DNA from 2 places in the Cellulosimicrobium sp. NPDC030954 genome. Region 2 is predicted to be linked to the other one. Evidence: predicted binding sites of a transcription regulator. Region 2 holds the regulator's gene; the other holds the start of a gene.
The links. Region 2 encodes HspR, which represses chaperone genes until heat shock. Its sites were predicted from a motif close to AAGTTGAGTCNNNNNGACTCAACTT; they were not measured.
Positions count from the first base shown of each region.

Region 1 (7,548 bases), on a different contig from region 2:
CGCGCAGCTCGTCGAGCTTCGCGCGCAGGTCGCCGACGCGGTTGTGACCCGCCTTCTCGGCCTCCCACCGCGCGGTGAGGGCCGCGAGCTCCTCACGACGGTCCGCGAGGTCGGCGCGCAGCTTCTCGAGGCGTTCGAGCGACGCGGGGTCGGTCGACTCGGACAGCACGACCTCCTCCATCTCGAGGCGCGTGACGGCGCGCTGCAGCTCGTCGATCTCGATCGGCGACGAGTCGAGCTCCATGCGCAGGCGCGACGCCGCCTCGTCGACGAGGTCGATCGCCTTGTCCGGGAGCTGGCGGCCGGTGATGTACCGGTCGGAGAGCGACGCCGCCGCGACGAGCGCCGAGTCGGCGATCGTCACCTTGTGGTGCGCCTCGTACCGCTCCTTGAGCCCGCGCAGGATCGCGACCGTGTCCTCCACCGAGGGCTCGCCGACGAACACCTGCTGGAACCGGCGCTCGAGCGCCGGGTCCTTCTCGATGTACTCGCGGTACTCGTCGAGCGTGGTCGCGCCGACGAGGCGCAGCTCGCCGCGCGCGAGCATCGGCTTGAGCATGTTGCCCGCGTCCATGGCGCCCTCGCCGCCCGCGCCCGCCCCGACGACCGTGTGCAGCTCGTCGATGAACGTGACGACCTCGCCGTCGGAGGACTTGATCTCCTCCAGGACGGCCTTGAGTCGCTCCTCGAACTCGCCGCGGTACTTCGCGCCCGCGACCATGCTCGCGAGGTCGAGCGACACGAGGCGCTTGCCCTGGAGCGAGGTCGGGACGTCGCCCGCGACGATGCGCTGGGCGAGACCCTCGACGACGGCCGTCTTGCCGACGCCCGGCTCGCCGATGAGCACCGGGTTGTTCTTGGTGCGGCGGCTGAGCACCTGCACGACCCGTCGGATCTCGGAGTCGCGGCCGATGACGGGGTCGAGCTTGCCCTCGGCGGCCGCGGCCGTGAGGTCGGTCCCGTACTGCTCGAGCGCCTTGTAGGTCCCCTCGGGGTTGGGGCTCGTCACGCGCGCGCTCCCGCGGACGGCGGGCAGCGCGGAGCGCAGGGCCTCGGCGGTCGCGCCAGCCTGCTGCAGGATCGTCGCGGCCTGCGAGGATCCCGCGGCGATGCCGAGCAGCAGGTGCTCGGTGGAGACGTATTCGTCGCCGAGGGCCTGCGCCTCCTTCGCGGCGTTGTCGAGCGCGGTCGACGTGGCGCGCGACGGCGTCGGCTGCGCGACGGCGGACCCGCTCGCCGTGGGGAGCGCGACGAGGGCCGCGCGCACCTTCTGGCCGACGGCCTGCTTGTCCGCGCCGACGGCGTCGAGGAGCCCGACGGCGACCCCGCCCTCCTGCGTGAGCAGCGCGGCGAGGAGGTGCGTGGGCTCGAGCTGCGGGTTGCCGGCGGCCGACGCGGTCTGGATCGCCTCGCCGATCGCCTGCTGCGACATCGTGGTGAACTTCGTTTCCATGGGTGCTCCGGTGTGGTGCTCGAAAGATGGTCTGACCAGTGGAACGACTCCGAAGTTGAGTGTATTCCGCTCAACTTAGTTCGTCAGCCCCGTCCCCGACCTCTCGACGGTCCGTCGTCCGGAGCGGATGAACTCCCGGACGCATTCCGTCTCAAATCGGCTTCGACCCTCGCCTCGGGCGACGATCCGCGACATGCTGGGCCGGTGAACTCCTCACCCTTGCGCAGACGACTCGGCCTCGGCGCCCTCTTCGCCACCCTCGCACTGTTCCTCGCGGGGTGCATGAGGATGGACATGGCCATCACCCTCAACGAGGACGACACGTTCGACGGCAGCGTCGTCATGGCGTTCTCCGACGAGATGGCCCAGTCCCTGGACATGGACCCGCAGGAGATGTGGGACCAGATGGGCTCCGAGATGGAGTCCGACCTGCCCGACGGCGCGACGCAGGAGCCGTACGCACAGGACGGCTACACCGGCACCAAGATCACGTACGCCGACCAGCCCATCTCCCAGCTCGACACCGGCGCCACCGACTCCATCTCCGTCACGCGCGAGGGCGACGAGTACGTGGTGAGCGGCTCGATGGACATGACGGGCGAGGAGTTCAACCCCGAGACCGGCGACGCGGCCGGCGACGAGATGACGCGGCAGATGATGGACAGCCTGGACATCAGGGTCGCCATCACCTTCCCGGGCGAGGTCGCCGAGTCCAACGGCACCGTCGACGGCAACACCGTGACGTGGACGCCGGTCGTCGGCGAGGTCAACGAGATGACGGCGCGCGGCTCGGCCGTCGCGGGCGGCTCGGCCGGCACGGGCGACGAGGGCTCGGACGAGACCACCGACTCCGACGGCGCCACCGCACCCGACGGCGGCGAGAGCGCGAGCGATTCGTCGGACTCGGGCTCTCTCGCGTGGCTGTGGTTCGTGATCGGCGGCGTCGTGCTGCTCGGCATCATCGGCCTCGTGCTCTGGCTCGTGCTCCGCTCCAAGCCGGGCACGCAGGACGGCCAGGCGGCCGGCTTCCAGCAGGGCGGCTACCCGGGCCAGCCCGGCGCCTACCCCGCGCCCGGTCAGCCTGGTCAGCCCGGCCAGTACCCCGGCCAGCCCCAGGGCCAGTACCCGGGGCAGCCGGGCGCCTACCCGGGCCAGCAGCAGCCGGGTCAGCAGGGCGGCTACCCCGGACAGCAGGGTCAGTACCCGGGCCAGCAGCCGGGTGGCTACCCGGGTCAGCCGGGCCAGCAGCCGGGCGCCTACCCCGGCCAGCCCGGGGCCCCGCAGGGCTACGGGGCGCAGCCCCCGGCCCCGGGCCCGTACGGCGCCCAGCCGCCGGCCCCGCCGCAGCCGCAGGGCGGCTACCCGGGCGCGGCCCCGTACGCCCCTCCCGGCGCGCCGCACCCGCAGTCGTCGCCGACGACGCCGCTCCCCGCGCAGCCGCCCGTCCCGCCGGGCGCGACCCAGCCGCTGCCGCCGTACCAGCAGCCCGCCCCGACCCAGCCGCTCCCGCCGCAGCCGGGCGCACCGGGGCCGGACGGCCCCGCGGCCCCCGCCGGCCCGGACGACGAGATCGACGACGCGACGCGCCTGCGCCCGCCGCCCGAGTGACGGTCGCGAGCACCCGCTCGGTCGGTGCCGCGCAGCCTGTGCCGCGCGGCCGCTGACCCGCAGCACCACCCACGACGGCCCGCCCCGAGACCGGGGCGGGCCGTCGTGCGTCCCCGACCTTTGCGGGGCCCGACCGCGGCCGCGAGCCGCGGCGGCACCCGGCCGGGCGACCGCCGGGTCCGTGACGCGGTGCGCCGGACGCTCCACCGGCCGACCGCCAGGTGAGAGCCGCGCGATGACCCGTATTTGTTTATCGGCATTGCCTTTTAGTCGCCGGCCGATATACGGTCACCCGAAGCCGCCGGGTGCCTGGGTGCTCGACGACCGGGGGGCACAACGGTCCACTCAATGAGGAGTCACCATGAAGCATCACGTCTGGCGCCTGGCCACGGGCCTGGCAGCGGCAGGTAGCGCGCTCGCGGTCGGGGTCGCCGCGGTTCCGGCGAGCGCGGCCGACGACGAGTACAAGGTCCTCGTCGTCGGCGAGACTCTCGGCTTCCGCCACTCGCACATCGACGAGACCACGGAGGCGGTCATCGCCATCGGCGAAGAGCGCGGGTTCACGGTCGACGTGTGGGACTCGCGGCAGCCCGAGCTGACGCTCGACACGACGCCGTTCACGAGCGCCGAGGACCTCGGGCAGTACGCGACGATCCTCTTCGCGTCTCCCGTCGACGGCACCAACAACCAGGACCCCGCCCGGCCCCGCCTGCTGAACGACTCGGAGCTCGCGGCTCTCCAGGGCTACATCCGCGACGGTGGCGGGTACGTCGGCCTGCACGCCGCGACCGACACCATGCACGCGGTGCCGTGGTACAGCGAGCTCAGCGGCGGGTCGGCGCGGTTCAAGAGCCACCCGGCCCAGCAGACGGCCACGATGCGGATCGAGAGCCCGGGCCACCCGTCGACCGAGATGCTCCCCGCGGAGTGGACGAGGTTCGACGAGTGGTACAACTTCACGAGCAACCCGCGGGAGGACGTGCACGTCCTCATCACGCTGGACGAGTCGACCTACAACCCCGGCCGCGACGCCATGGGCGACGACCACCCCCTGGCCTGGTGCCAGAACTTCGAGGGCGGACGGTCCTGGTACGAGGGCGCCGGCCATGTCGACTCGTCGTACTCCGACCCGCTGTTCCTCGCGCACCTCGCGGGCGGCATCGAGTGGACGGCCGGGAAGGTGAGCGGCGGCGGTGACTGCGTCACCTTCAAGGAGGTCGACGGCATCGTGACGTCGCTCTCGACGGGCTCGAACCGCGCGGAGAAGCTCTCCGCCGGGGTGAGCGACTACCTCGACCGGGCCGAGGCCGCCGCGGACGCGGGCGAGCACGCCGACGCGATCCACATCCTCAAGCAGGCCAAGGGGAAGGCGCACGGCCTCCAGGACGAGACGCTCGTCGCGAAGATCGCCGACCTGATCGAGTGGCAGCAGACGCTCGTCTCCTGACCTCGGGAGCTCGGCCCCGACCGAAGCGGCCACGCCTTCCGGGCGTGGCCGCTTCGGCGTCCTCCGGCGGGCGTCGCGCGTGCCGGCGTCTCAGGACTCGACGGTGACCTCGACGACGTCGCCCACGGCGTCGAACCTCACCGCGGGCCAGTACCCGTCCAGGAAGTGCCCGCCGCACGAGTCCGCGAGGTGCACGACCGTGCCGCCGTCGTCGCGCCGCCGGACGAGCTCGACCACGAGGTCCTCGGCCGCCTCCGCGAGCTCCTCCGCGGTCGGCTCGTCCTCGCTGAACCGGCGGACGACGGCCTCGACCGCCCGGCGCGCGAGGCGCGGGCTGAGCGCGTCGTCCCACAGGGGCTCGGCGGGGACGTACGCGAGCGCCTCGGCGCCGAGCGCGGGGTCGACCTCGGCGAGCGTCGCCGGGCGCCACTGGGGGTCGCGGTCCTTGTCGACGAGCTGCGCGCGGACGCCCTCGACGAGGTCGTGCTGCGTGTCGACGAACCAGGAGACGAGGCCGTACTCCTGCTCCAGCGCCGCGCGCAGGTCCGGGAGGTCGCGCGCGCTGCGCACGGCCGCGAGCGCCACGGTGACGGCGGTCGGCGAGAGCCGCTCGAGCTCGTCGGCCTCGGCGCCGGCCTGCTCGTCCCCGTCCCGGGCGGCGGCCCGCAGCCGCGCCACGATCTCGGGCACCGTGTCCGCCGCGTACGCGGCCTCGACCGCCGCCTGCCGGGTGACGAGGCGCGAGACCGGCGCCGGCAGCGCGTGGCGGCGCACGACCTCCCGCACGTCCTCGACGTCGAACGGGTCGACCCCCGCGGTCGCGAGCGCGGCGAGGTCTGCCGCCAGCACGGGCAGCCGCTCGCTCGGCACGTAGTGGTCGGCGAGCCCGACGAAGAGCGCGTCGGCGGCGTCCATCGTCACGGCGCCGAGCGCGAGCATCTCCCCCAGCCGCCCGGGTGCACGGGCGAGGAGCCAGGAGCCGCCGACGTCGGGCGTGAAGCCGATCCGCGTCTCCGGCATCGCGACCCGCGACCGCTCGGTGACGACGCGGACCGGGGCGTGCGCGCCGAGACCGACGCCGCCGCCCATGGTGATGCCGTCCATGATCGTCACGACGGGCACGGGCAGCTCCGCGAGCGCCGCGTCGACCGCGTACTCGCGCCGGAAGTAGCGGCGGGCCTCGGCCTGCTCCCCGGCCACGATCGACGCGTGCAGCGCGCGGACGTCGCCGCCCGCGCACAGGCCGCGGTCACCGGCGCCGTCGAGCAGCACGACACGCACGGTCGGGTCGACGCGCCACTCCTCCAGCACGTCGGCGATCTCGCCGAGCATGGCGTAGCCGAGCGCGTTGAGCGCGCGCGGACGGTCCAGGGTGAGGTGCCCGACGCCGTCGTCGACGCGGGCGATGATCTCGCTCGTCACGCGCGCCACGCTACCCCCGGCCCGCCCCCCGGACGTGTCGGCAGCACGTCGCCCCCTACGACGACCTCACGCTGACGACTCGCCGCGCCTGTGAGCTGTCAGCGTGAGGTCGCGGTGTGGCGCGAGAATCTGCTGACACGTCGCACGCAGAGGACTGGAGACGCCGATGAGCGAGACGCAGGCGCCGGCATGGCGCACGGACGTGCTGGGCGAGGACTGGGTCGCGCGGGACCTCGACCTGCCGGACGGCGCGGTGGCGACGCTCGTCCGCAGGGCCGACGGCGCCCGTCCGCCCGGCCCGTCCACCGAGCCGGGCGAGGGGTCCGCCGCGGGCGGGGAGCCGCCGTCGGGCACGGGCGAGCGGCCCGCGGTGCTGTACGTGCACGGGTTCATCGACTACTTCTTCCAGACGCACGTCGCCGAGGCGGTCGAGGCGCGCGGGTACCGGTTCTACGCGCTCGACCTGCGGGGCTACGGGCGCTCGATCGGCCGCGGCTCGGGCGCGCCGTCACGGCCCGACGACGACCCCAACTTCGTCACCGACCTCGCCGTGTACGCGCAGGACCTGGACGCCGCCGCGCGCGCGATCCGCGCGGAGGGCCACGAGCGGCTCGTCGTGCTGGGCCACTCGACGGGCGGGCTCGTCGCGAGCCTGTGGGCCGACGCGCGGCCGGGCCGGCTCGCGGCGCTCGTGCTGAACAGCCCGTGGTTCGACCTCAACAAGCCCTGGGTGTTCCGGGGTCCGGTGACGTGGCTGGTCGACGGGGTCGGCCGGGTCGCGCCGCGGCTCGTCGTGGGCGGGCTGGACCCGCACTGGGCCGAGGCCCTGCACGCGAGCACGGGCGGCGAGTGGGACTTCGACCTGGCCTGGAAGCCGATCGAGGGCTTCCCCGTCCGGGCGGGGTTCCTGCGCGCGGTGCGGCGCGGGCACGCGCGCGTGGCGCGCGGGCTGCACGTCGACTGCCCCGTCCTCGTGCTGGCGTCCGCGCGCAGCGGCCCGGCCTCGGGCTGGCACGACGCCCTGCTCACGACCGACAGCGTGCTCGACGTCGGCCAGATCACGTCGCGCGCGGAGCGGCTGGGCGACGACGTCACGATCGTCACGGTCGAGGGCGGCGCGCACGACCTCGCGCTCTCCCCCGAGCCCGCCCGCTCGACCTATCTGCGCGAGGCGCTCGACTGGCTCGACGCCCACGCCTGACGGTCCGCCGACGCGTCCGGCTGCCGAGCCCGGGGTCGTTCCCCAGGACCCGACCCTCCTGAGGAGGGACCCCGGGTTCGCGCCGGAGGCGTGTCACCGTCGTGTCCGAATACCGCTAGCCACGGGAGGGTCCGTGGGGTGAGGATCGAGGCATGACGACGACCCTCGCGACTCCCCGCGCGGCAGCGGACCCCGTGTTCGCGGAGCGCTACCGCGCCATCGCGTCGCGCGACCGCCGGTTCGACGGGCAGTTCATCACCGCCGTGAGCAGCACGGGCATCTACTGCCGGCCGTCGTGCCCGGCGCGGACGCCCAAGCCGGAGAACGTCACGTTCTACCTCACGTCCGCCGCGGCGCACGAGGCCGGCTACCGCGCGTGCAAGCGCTGCCTCCCCGAGGCCGTGCCCGGCACGCCGA
Region 1 covers NZ_JBVIFN010000001.1:200,913-208,460, reverse strand. Annotated here, with positions in the region: gene clpB (ATP-dependent chaperone ClpB) at 1-1,453, opposite strand, end outside; gene ACZ402_RS00855 (LppM family (lipo)protein) at 1,748-3,061, shown strand; gene ACZ402_RS00850 (ThuA domain-containing protein) at 3,423-4,508, shown strand; gene ACZ402_RS00845 (enoyl-CoA hydratase/isomerase family protein) at 4,599-5,930, opposite strand; gene ACZ402_RS00840 (alpha/beta hydrolase) at 6,097-7,131, shown strand; gene ACZ402_RS00835 (AlkA N-terminal domain-containing protein) at 7,284-7,548, shown strand, end outside.
Region 1: clpB (ATP-dependent chaperone ClpB) is a predicted target of HspR. The motif match lies at 1,506-1,530, and genes of this name have one in related genera.

Region 2 (7,548 bases):
CCCCGCGCGTCGACGCCGCGACGGACGGCGACCTCACCATGGAGCTCCTGCGGGGCCCGACGCTCCTGCAGTCGATCCTCGGCGGCCGGACGTCGCTCGCCGCGTCGGCCCGGACCCTCGTCGCGCTGCACGACGCGCTGCACGCGGTCCCGCCCCCGGCGCGGGGCGAGCCCGCGTACGCGGCGCTCACCGCGCCGTCGTCCGCAGCCCTCGACGAGACCGCCGGCGGGCATCCGTGCGTCCTGCACCTCGACCTGCACCCGGCGAACGTCGTGCTCACCGCCGACGGCCCGGCCGTCCTCCACTGGACGAACGCCCGGCTCGGACCGGCCGGCCTCGACCTCGCCGTGACCGCCGTCGTCCTCGCGGAGGTCGCCGCCGACGAGGACGACGAGCTCGCGCCCGGCGCACGGGTCCTGCTGGACGCGTTCCTCCACCTGGCCGACCCGGCGCTCGTGGGGCACCTCGACGCCGCCGCGCGGACCCGCGCCGCGGACCCCGGACTCGACCCCTCGGAGGTCGCGCTCGTCCCGGCCGCCGTGGCGCTCGTCGCGCGCGAGGCCCGCCGGAGCTGAGCGCACGGCGGATCGCCGCAGGTCAGGACCCCGCGTCGTCGTGCCGGGGCCGCCAGATGACGAGCGCGCGCGCCTCGCCGTGCTCGACGAGCGTCTCGCGCAGCGCCTCCTCGACCCCGCGGCGCACGCTGCGCCCGCGCGGCACCACGACGACGTCGCCGCTCGCGGCGGCCGCGAACACCCGTCCACCGGGCTCGACGCGCGCGGAGAGCGCCTCGATGCGGCGCTCCAGGCGCTCGACCCGCGACTCGAGCGCGAGGATGCGCTGGATGCCCGCGAGGTTGATGCCCTCGTCGTGGCTGAGGCGCTGCACCTCGAGCAGCTTCGCGATGTCGTGCAGCGAGTAGCGCCGACCCCGGCCCTGGGTGCGGCGCGGCACCACGAGGCCGAGGCGGTCGTACTGGCGCAGCGTCTGCGGGTGCATGCCCGCGAGCGCGGCGGCCTGCGAGATGACGAGGACGGGCGCGTCCTGGTCGACGTCGGGCGTCACGTCCGGACCCGTCTGGGCGTCGTCCGTGCGGTACGCGGTCATCCGGGCCTCCTTCCCGAGCCGGCGCTCCGGGCGCCGGTCACTCCGCGGCCTGGCGGAGCAGGTCGGCCCGCACGTCCTGGTCGGCGGTCTCGGCGGCGAACGTCTCGACGGCCTCGCGCGCGGCCTTCGAGAGCTTCTGCGGCACGGCGACCTGGACCGTGACGAGCAGGTCGCCGGTCGACTTCGCGGTCTTCACGCCGCGGCCCCGGACGCGCAGCGTGCGCCCCGACGGCGTGCCGGCCGGCACCTTGACCTTGACAGTCGAGCCGTCGAGCGTCGGCACGGCGATGGTGGCGCCGAGCGCGGCCTCGGGGAACGTCACCGGGACCGTGATCCGCAGGTTGTTCCCGTCGAGCGAGAACACCGGGTGGGGGGTGACGTGGACGGTGACGACGAGGTCGCCGTCGGGGCCGCCCGCCATGCCGGGGCGGCCCTTGCCGCGCAGCCGGATCTTCTGGCCGTCGCGCACGCCCGGCGGGATGCGGGTGGTGACGTTGCGGCCGTCGACCGTGAAGGTGACGGTGGAGCCCTCGACCGCCTGACGGAACGGGAGGGTCGTGGCCGCGGCGACGTCCGACCCGGCCCGCGGGCGGGGACCGCCGCCGAACTGCTGCGCTCCCCCGCCGCCGAACATCGAGCCGAGGATGTCCTCGAAGCCGCCCGCGCCCTGGCCGCCGGTCGAGTAGCGGACCCGGGTGCCGCCCGGGCCGCCGCCGCCGAACATGCCGCCGAACACGTCCTCGAAGCCCGCGCCCCCGGCGCCGCCGGGACCCGCGGAGAAGCGGGCACCGCCGCCGGCCATCGCCCGGATCGCGTCGTACTGCTCGCGCTCCTTGGCGTCCGACAGCACGGCGTACGCCTCGCCGATCTCCTTGAACTTGGCCTCGGCGCCCGCGTCACCCTGGTTCTGGTCAGGGTGGTACTTGCGCGCGAGCTTGCGGTAGGCCTTCTTGATCGTGGCGTCGTCGGCGTCCTTGGGGACGCCGAGCGCGGCGTAGAAGTCCTTCTCCATCCAGTCCTGTCCGGTCACGGCGCCTCCCTCCTGTCGGTGGTCGTGGTCCTGGTCCTTCGTGTCGTGGCTGCTGTCGATCTGCTGCTGGTGATCCTCGCGTGCCCGACGGCGGAGCGCACCTCCGCGCGGGAGGTGGGCCCGCGCCGTCGGGCACGAGGGAGAGGTGGCTACTGGGGGCCGACGACCGAGACGCGCGCGGCGCGCACGACCCTGCCCCCGATCCGGTAGCCCGGCTCGATGACGAGGTTCACCGTGGTGGCGGCGGCCTCGGGGTCGGGCTGGTGCATGAGCGCCTCGTGGACGGTGGGGTCGAACTCGTCCCCGACCGCGCCGTAGCGCTCGATCCCGAACTTCTCGAGCGACGCGTCGAGCTTGTCGGAGATCGCCGCGAACGGCCCCGTCAGCTCGCCGTGCTGCCGCGCGCGGTCGATGTCGTCGAGCACCGGGAGGAGCGCGGTGAGCACGTCCTCGATCCCCTTCGTGCGCGCGGCCTCCTGGTCGCGCAGCGACCGGTTGCGGTAGTTCGTGAAGCTCGCCCGCTCACGCTGGAGCGCGTCGAGGTGCTCCGCGGCCTCGGCCTTGGCGGCCAGGACGGCCGCGTCGACCTCGGCCTCCTCGGACGGCTCGAAGTCGAGGCCCGCGAGCGGGTCCTTCTCCGCGTCGTCCCCGGCCGAGCCGGCGTCCGCGCTCTCGCGCGGACGGCCGGTCTCCGGGTCGACCTTGCGCTTGTCGGTGAACTGGAACGGCTTGTCCTCGGGGCCCTGGCCGGGCTCGCGCCCGGCCTGCTCCTCGGGGCCCCGGTCCTCGGGGGACGTCACTTCTTGTCGTCCTCGTCGTCCACGATCTCGGCGTCGACGACGTCCTCGTCCGGAGCGGACGTCGCACCCGCAGCGGCGGCGGCGTCGTCCTGCGCGGCGCCGGGGTTGCCGGCGGCCTGCTCCTGCTCGGCCGAGGCGTAGAGCGCCTGGCCGATCTTCTGCGAGGACGCGACGAGCTTCTCGTGCGCGGTCTTCACGGCGTCGGCGTCCTCGCCCTCGAGCGCGGACTTGACCGACGCGATGTCGGCCTCGACCTCGGTGACGACGTCGGCCGGGAGCTTCTCCTTGTTCTCGGAGACGAGCTTCTCGGTCGAGTACACGAACGCCTCGGCCTGGTTGCGGGTCTCCGCCTCCTCGCGACGCTTCTTGTCCTCGGCCGCGTGCTCCTCGGCCTCCTTGACCATGCGGTCGATGTCCTCCTTGGGCAGCGCCGAGCCGCCCGTGATGGTCATCTTCTGCTCCTTGCCGGTGCCGCGGTCCTTGGCGCCGACGTGGACGATGCCGTTCGCGTCGATGTCGAAGGTGACCTCGATCTGCGGCACGCCGCGCGGGGCCGGCGCGATGCCGGTGAGCTCGAAGGTGCCGAGCGGCTTGTTGTCGCGCGCGAACTCGCGCTCGCCCTGGAACACCTGGATGAGCACCGACGGCTGGTTGTCCTCGGCCGTCGAGAAGATCTCGCTGCGCTTGGTCGGGATGGCCGTGTTGCGCTCGATGAGCTTGGTCATCACGCCGCCCTTGGTCTCGATGCCGAGGGACAGCGGGGTCACGTCGATGAGCAGGACGTCCTTGCGGTCGCCGGAGATGACGCCGGCCTGCAGGGCCGCGCCCACGGCGACGACCTCGTCCGGGTTGACGCCCTTGTTGGGCTCCTTGCCGCCCGTGAGCTCCTTGACGACGTCGGTCACGGCCGGCATGCGGGTGGAGCCACCCACGAGCACGACGTGGTCGATGTCGGAGACGGAGACGCCCGCGTCGGAGATGACCTTGTGGAACGGGGCCTTCGTCCGGTCGAGCAGGTCCTGCGTCATCTGCTGGAACTGGGCGCGCGTGAGCTTCTCGTCCAGGTGGATGGGGCCGTTCTCGCTCATCGAGAGGTACTGCATCGAGATGGTGGTGCTCGTCGCGGACGAGAGCTCCTTCTTCGCCTGCTCGGCGGCCTCGCGCAGACGCTGGAGCGCGATCTTGTCCTTGGAGAGGTCGACGCCCGAGCTGTTCTTCACCTGCTTGATGAGGTGCTCGACGATCCGCTGGTCCCAGTCGTCGCCACCCAGGCGGTTGTCGCCCGAGGTCGCGCGGACCTGGATCGTGGAGAAGTCGTCCTCGTCCTTGCCGACCTCGAGGAGCGAGACGTCGAACGTGCCGCCGCCCAGGTCGAAGACGAGGATGAGCTCGTCCTCCTTGCCCTTCTCCAGGCCGTACGCGAGCGCGGCCGCGGTGGGCTCGTTGACGATGCGCGTCACGTTGAGGCCCGCGATCTGCCCGGCGTCCTTGGTCGCCTGGCGCTCGGCGTCGTTGAAGTACGCCGGGACGGTGACGACCGCGTCGGTGACGGGCTCGCCCAGGTACTCCTCGGCGTCGCGCTTGAGCTTGCCCAGGATGCGCGCGGAGATCTCCTGCGCGGTGTACTTCTTGTCGTCGATCTCCACCGACCAGTCGGTGCCCATGTGGCGCTTCACCGAGCTGATGGTGCGGTCGACGTTCGTGACCGCCTGACGCTTGGCGACCTCGCCGACGAGGACCTCGCCGGTCTTGGAGAAGGCGACCACCGACGGCGTCGTGCGCGACCCCTCGGCGTTCGCGATGACGGTGGGCTCTCCGCCCTCGAGGACGGCGACCACCGAGTTGGTGGTGCCGAGGTCGATCCCGACTGCTCGTGCCATGTGTGCTGCCTCCGTTGTGGATGGGGTGCCCGACGGCGCACGCGCGCCCGGGCACACCGGGTTGAGTCTGCTTCACTCAAGGTAGGCACCGGGTGCGCTCGCGCGCAAGCCCGACCGCCAGAACTTGAGTCCATCAGGCTCAACCTTCACTCAGGGCGAACTATTCCCCGCTCGTCGCGGCCGCCCGCGAGCGCGCCCGCTGGCGCTCCCGCTGCAGCGCATAGCCTTCCTGCCAGTCCGGGGCGAGAGCCATGTCGCGGCGACGGACCTCGTCGACCGACAGCTCGACGGGGAAGCCCCAGGTGTCCGCCAGCACGAACAGGTCGTCCCCGGTGACCGTCGCGCCCCCGAGCTTCTCGAGCTCCCGGAGCCCGCGGTGCACCGTGCGACGGAAGCGCGACTCCTCGTCGCGCAGGACCGTGCTCAGCTCCTCGCGCTGCTCGACCAGGCCCGGGTAGGTGTCGCCGTACGCCTCGGCCACGACGGCGACGAGGTCGTCGGCGAACCGCTCGTCCAGGCCGAGGTGGAGGGCGTGCACCACCGCCCGGCGGACGAGCCGCCGCAGGACGTACCCGTGCGCCTTGTTGCTCGGGCGCACCCCGTCGGCGGCGAGGAACGTCGCGGCCCGGACGTGGTCGGCGATCACGCGGAACGGGCGCGGGTCGTCCTCGTACGCGCGACCGCTGAGCGACTCGAGCCGGTCCACCAGCGGGCGCAGGAGGCTCACGTCGAACACGTCGGCGGTCGCCAGGGCGGCCGCGGCGATGCGCTCGAGCCCGCCCCCGAAGTCGATGCTCGGCTCGTCGAGGGGGACGAACCCCTCGCTCGTGCGGCGGTAGCGCATGAACACCTGGTTGCCGATCTCGACGAACCGTCCGCCCTCGCTCGCGGGGTGCGGCTCACCGGTCGACGGGTCGTGGTGCTCGGGGCCGAGGTCGTAGAAGACCTCCGAGTCCGGCCCGCAGGGGTCGCCGACGGGCGTGCCGTCGAGGCCGCCTCCCCGGCTCCACCAGTTCTCCTCGGCGTCGTAGAGGAAGACACGACCGCCGCGCATCCCGTCGCGGTCGCCGTCGGCACGGGACCCCACGTCCACGAGCGGTGCCGCGATCCCGTGCTCCGCGAACACGGTGACCCAGGCTCGTGCGGCCTCGTCGTCACGAGGGATCCCGTGCTCGGGCGACCCGCGGAAGCACGTGACGTACAGGCGCTCGAGGTCGACGCCGACGTGCGCGAGGAGCTCGGCGAACCAGCGGACCTGCTGCTCCACGTCGGCCGACCCCAGGCTCCAGTTGCCCAGCATCTCGAAGAAGGTCGTGTGCCGCCGGTCCCCGACCTCGTCGATGTCCTGCGCCCGCACGCACGGCTGCGAGTCGACCAGGAGGGGTCCGGCGTCGTGCTCCCTGTCGCCCAAGAGGTAGGGCATCAGCGGCTGCATCCCGGCACCCGTGAACAGCGTCGTCGGGTCGTCGCGGAGCACCAGGGGCGCTCGCTCGATCACGGCGTGCCCCCGTGAGGCGAAGAACTCGAGATAGGCCGACCGGATCTCCTGGGCGTTCATCCGACGACCCTAGGGACGACGCCCGCGGTCTTCCAGGACAATTCGCCGGCGACGGGCGACGGCCCTCGCGCGACGAGGTCGCCCGGGTCGCTCAGAGAACCCGACGCTCGCCGCCGGACGGGTGGGGTCGGTGCGCCGGGCGCCGACCCCACCCTGGGCTCACAGCAACTCGACGCGGTCCGCCTGCGGGCCCCGGTCGCTCTGGCGCACCGTGAACCGGACCCGGTCGCCCTCCTCGAGGACCTCCTCGTCCCGCACGACCGACACGTGCACGAACAGGTCCTCACCCCCGGCGTCGGGCGTGATGAAACCGAAGCCCCGGTCGGCGTCGTAGCGTGCGACGGTGCCCTCGCCCCCGCGCACCGGCCTGCCGGACCCGCCCGGACGACCGGAGCGGTCCGAGCGGTCGGGGCGACCCGACCGGTCGGGGCGGCCACGGTCCGCGGACGGGCGCGCGCCGCGGGAGCCGCGCACGAGCTGCACGTTGCGGGCATTCGGCCCCTTGTCGCCCGCGACGACGTCGTAGGTCACGCGCGCGCCCTCGACGAGCTCGGTCAGACCTCGGCCGAGCGCGCTGACGTGGACGAAGACGTCGTCGCCGCCACCGTCGGGGACGACGAACCCGAAGCCCTTGACGTCGTCGTACCAGGAGACGGTGCCGTCCGCGCCGTCGGTCGCGGGCTGCGCGGCCTGCGTCCCGAGCGGCAGCAGGTGGTCGGCCTGCGGACCCTTCTCCCCCTCGACGACGAGGAACGCGACCCGTTGTCCCTCGGAGACCACGCCGCCTCCGACGATGGCCGAGCTGTGCAGGAAGATCTGGGCGCTGTCGCCGTCGGGCGTGACGAAGCCGTACCCCTTGCTCGGCTCGTACCAGGCGACGGTGCCGAGCACGCCCAGGGGCGCGTCGGCGGCCCGGTCGCTCGTGACGCGGACGTGGCGCGCCTGCGGGCCGCGGTCGCCCTCGCCCACCTCGAACTCGACGACCTGCCCCTCACGGAGCTGCTTGGGTCCGTCGTCGCCGACGATCTCGGACGCGTGGACGAACAGGTCCTCCGCCTCGTTCCCGAGGTCGATGAAGCCGAACCCTCGGTCGGCGTCGAACCATCGGACAGTTCCCTGGGGCACGGAGTACTCCTCGTCTTGGCAGGCAGTGCTGTCACCCATTGTCCCCCA
Region 2 covers NZ_JBVIFN010000005.1:282,809-290,356, reverse strand. Annotated here, with positions in the region: gene ACZ402_RS12745 (phosphotransferase family protein) at 1-575, shown strand, start outside; gene ACZ402_RS12740 (heat shock protein transcriptional repressor HspR) at 598-1,107, opposite strand; gene ACZ402_RS12735 (DnaJ C-terminal domain-containing protein) at 1,145-2,137, opposite strand; gene grpE (nucleotide exchange factor GrpE) at 2,287-2,937, opposite strand; gene dnaK (molecular chaperone DnaK) at 2,934-4,817, opposite strand; gene ACZ402_RS12720 (alanine--tRNA ligase-related protein) at 4,978-6,375, opposite strand; gene ACZ402_RS12715 (cold-shock protein) at 6,535-7,500, opposite strand.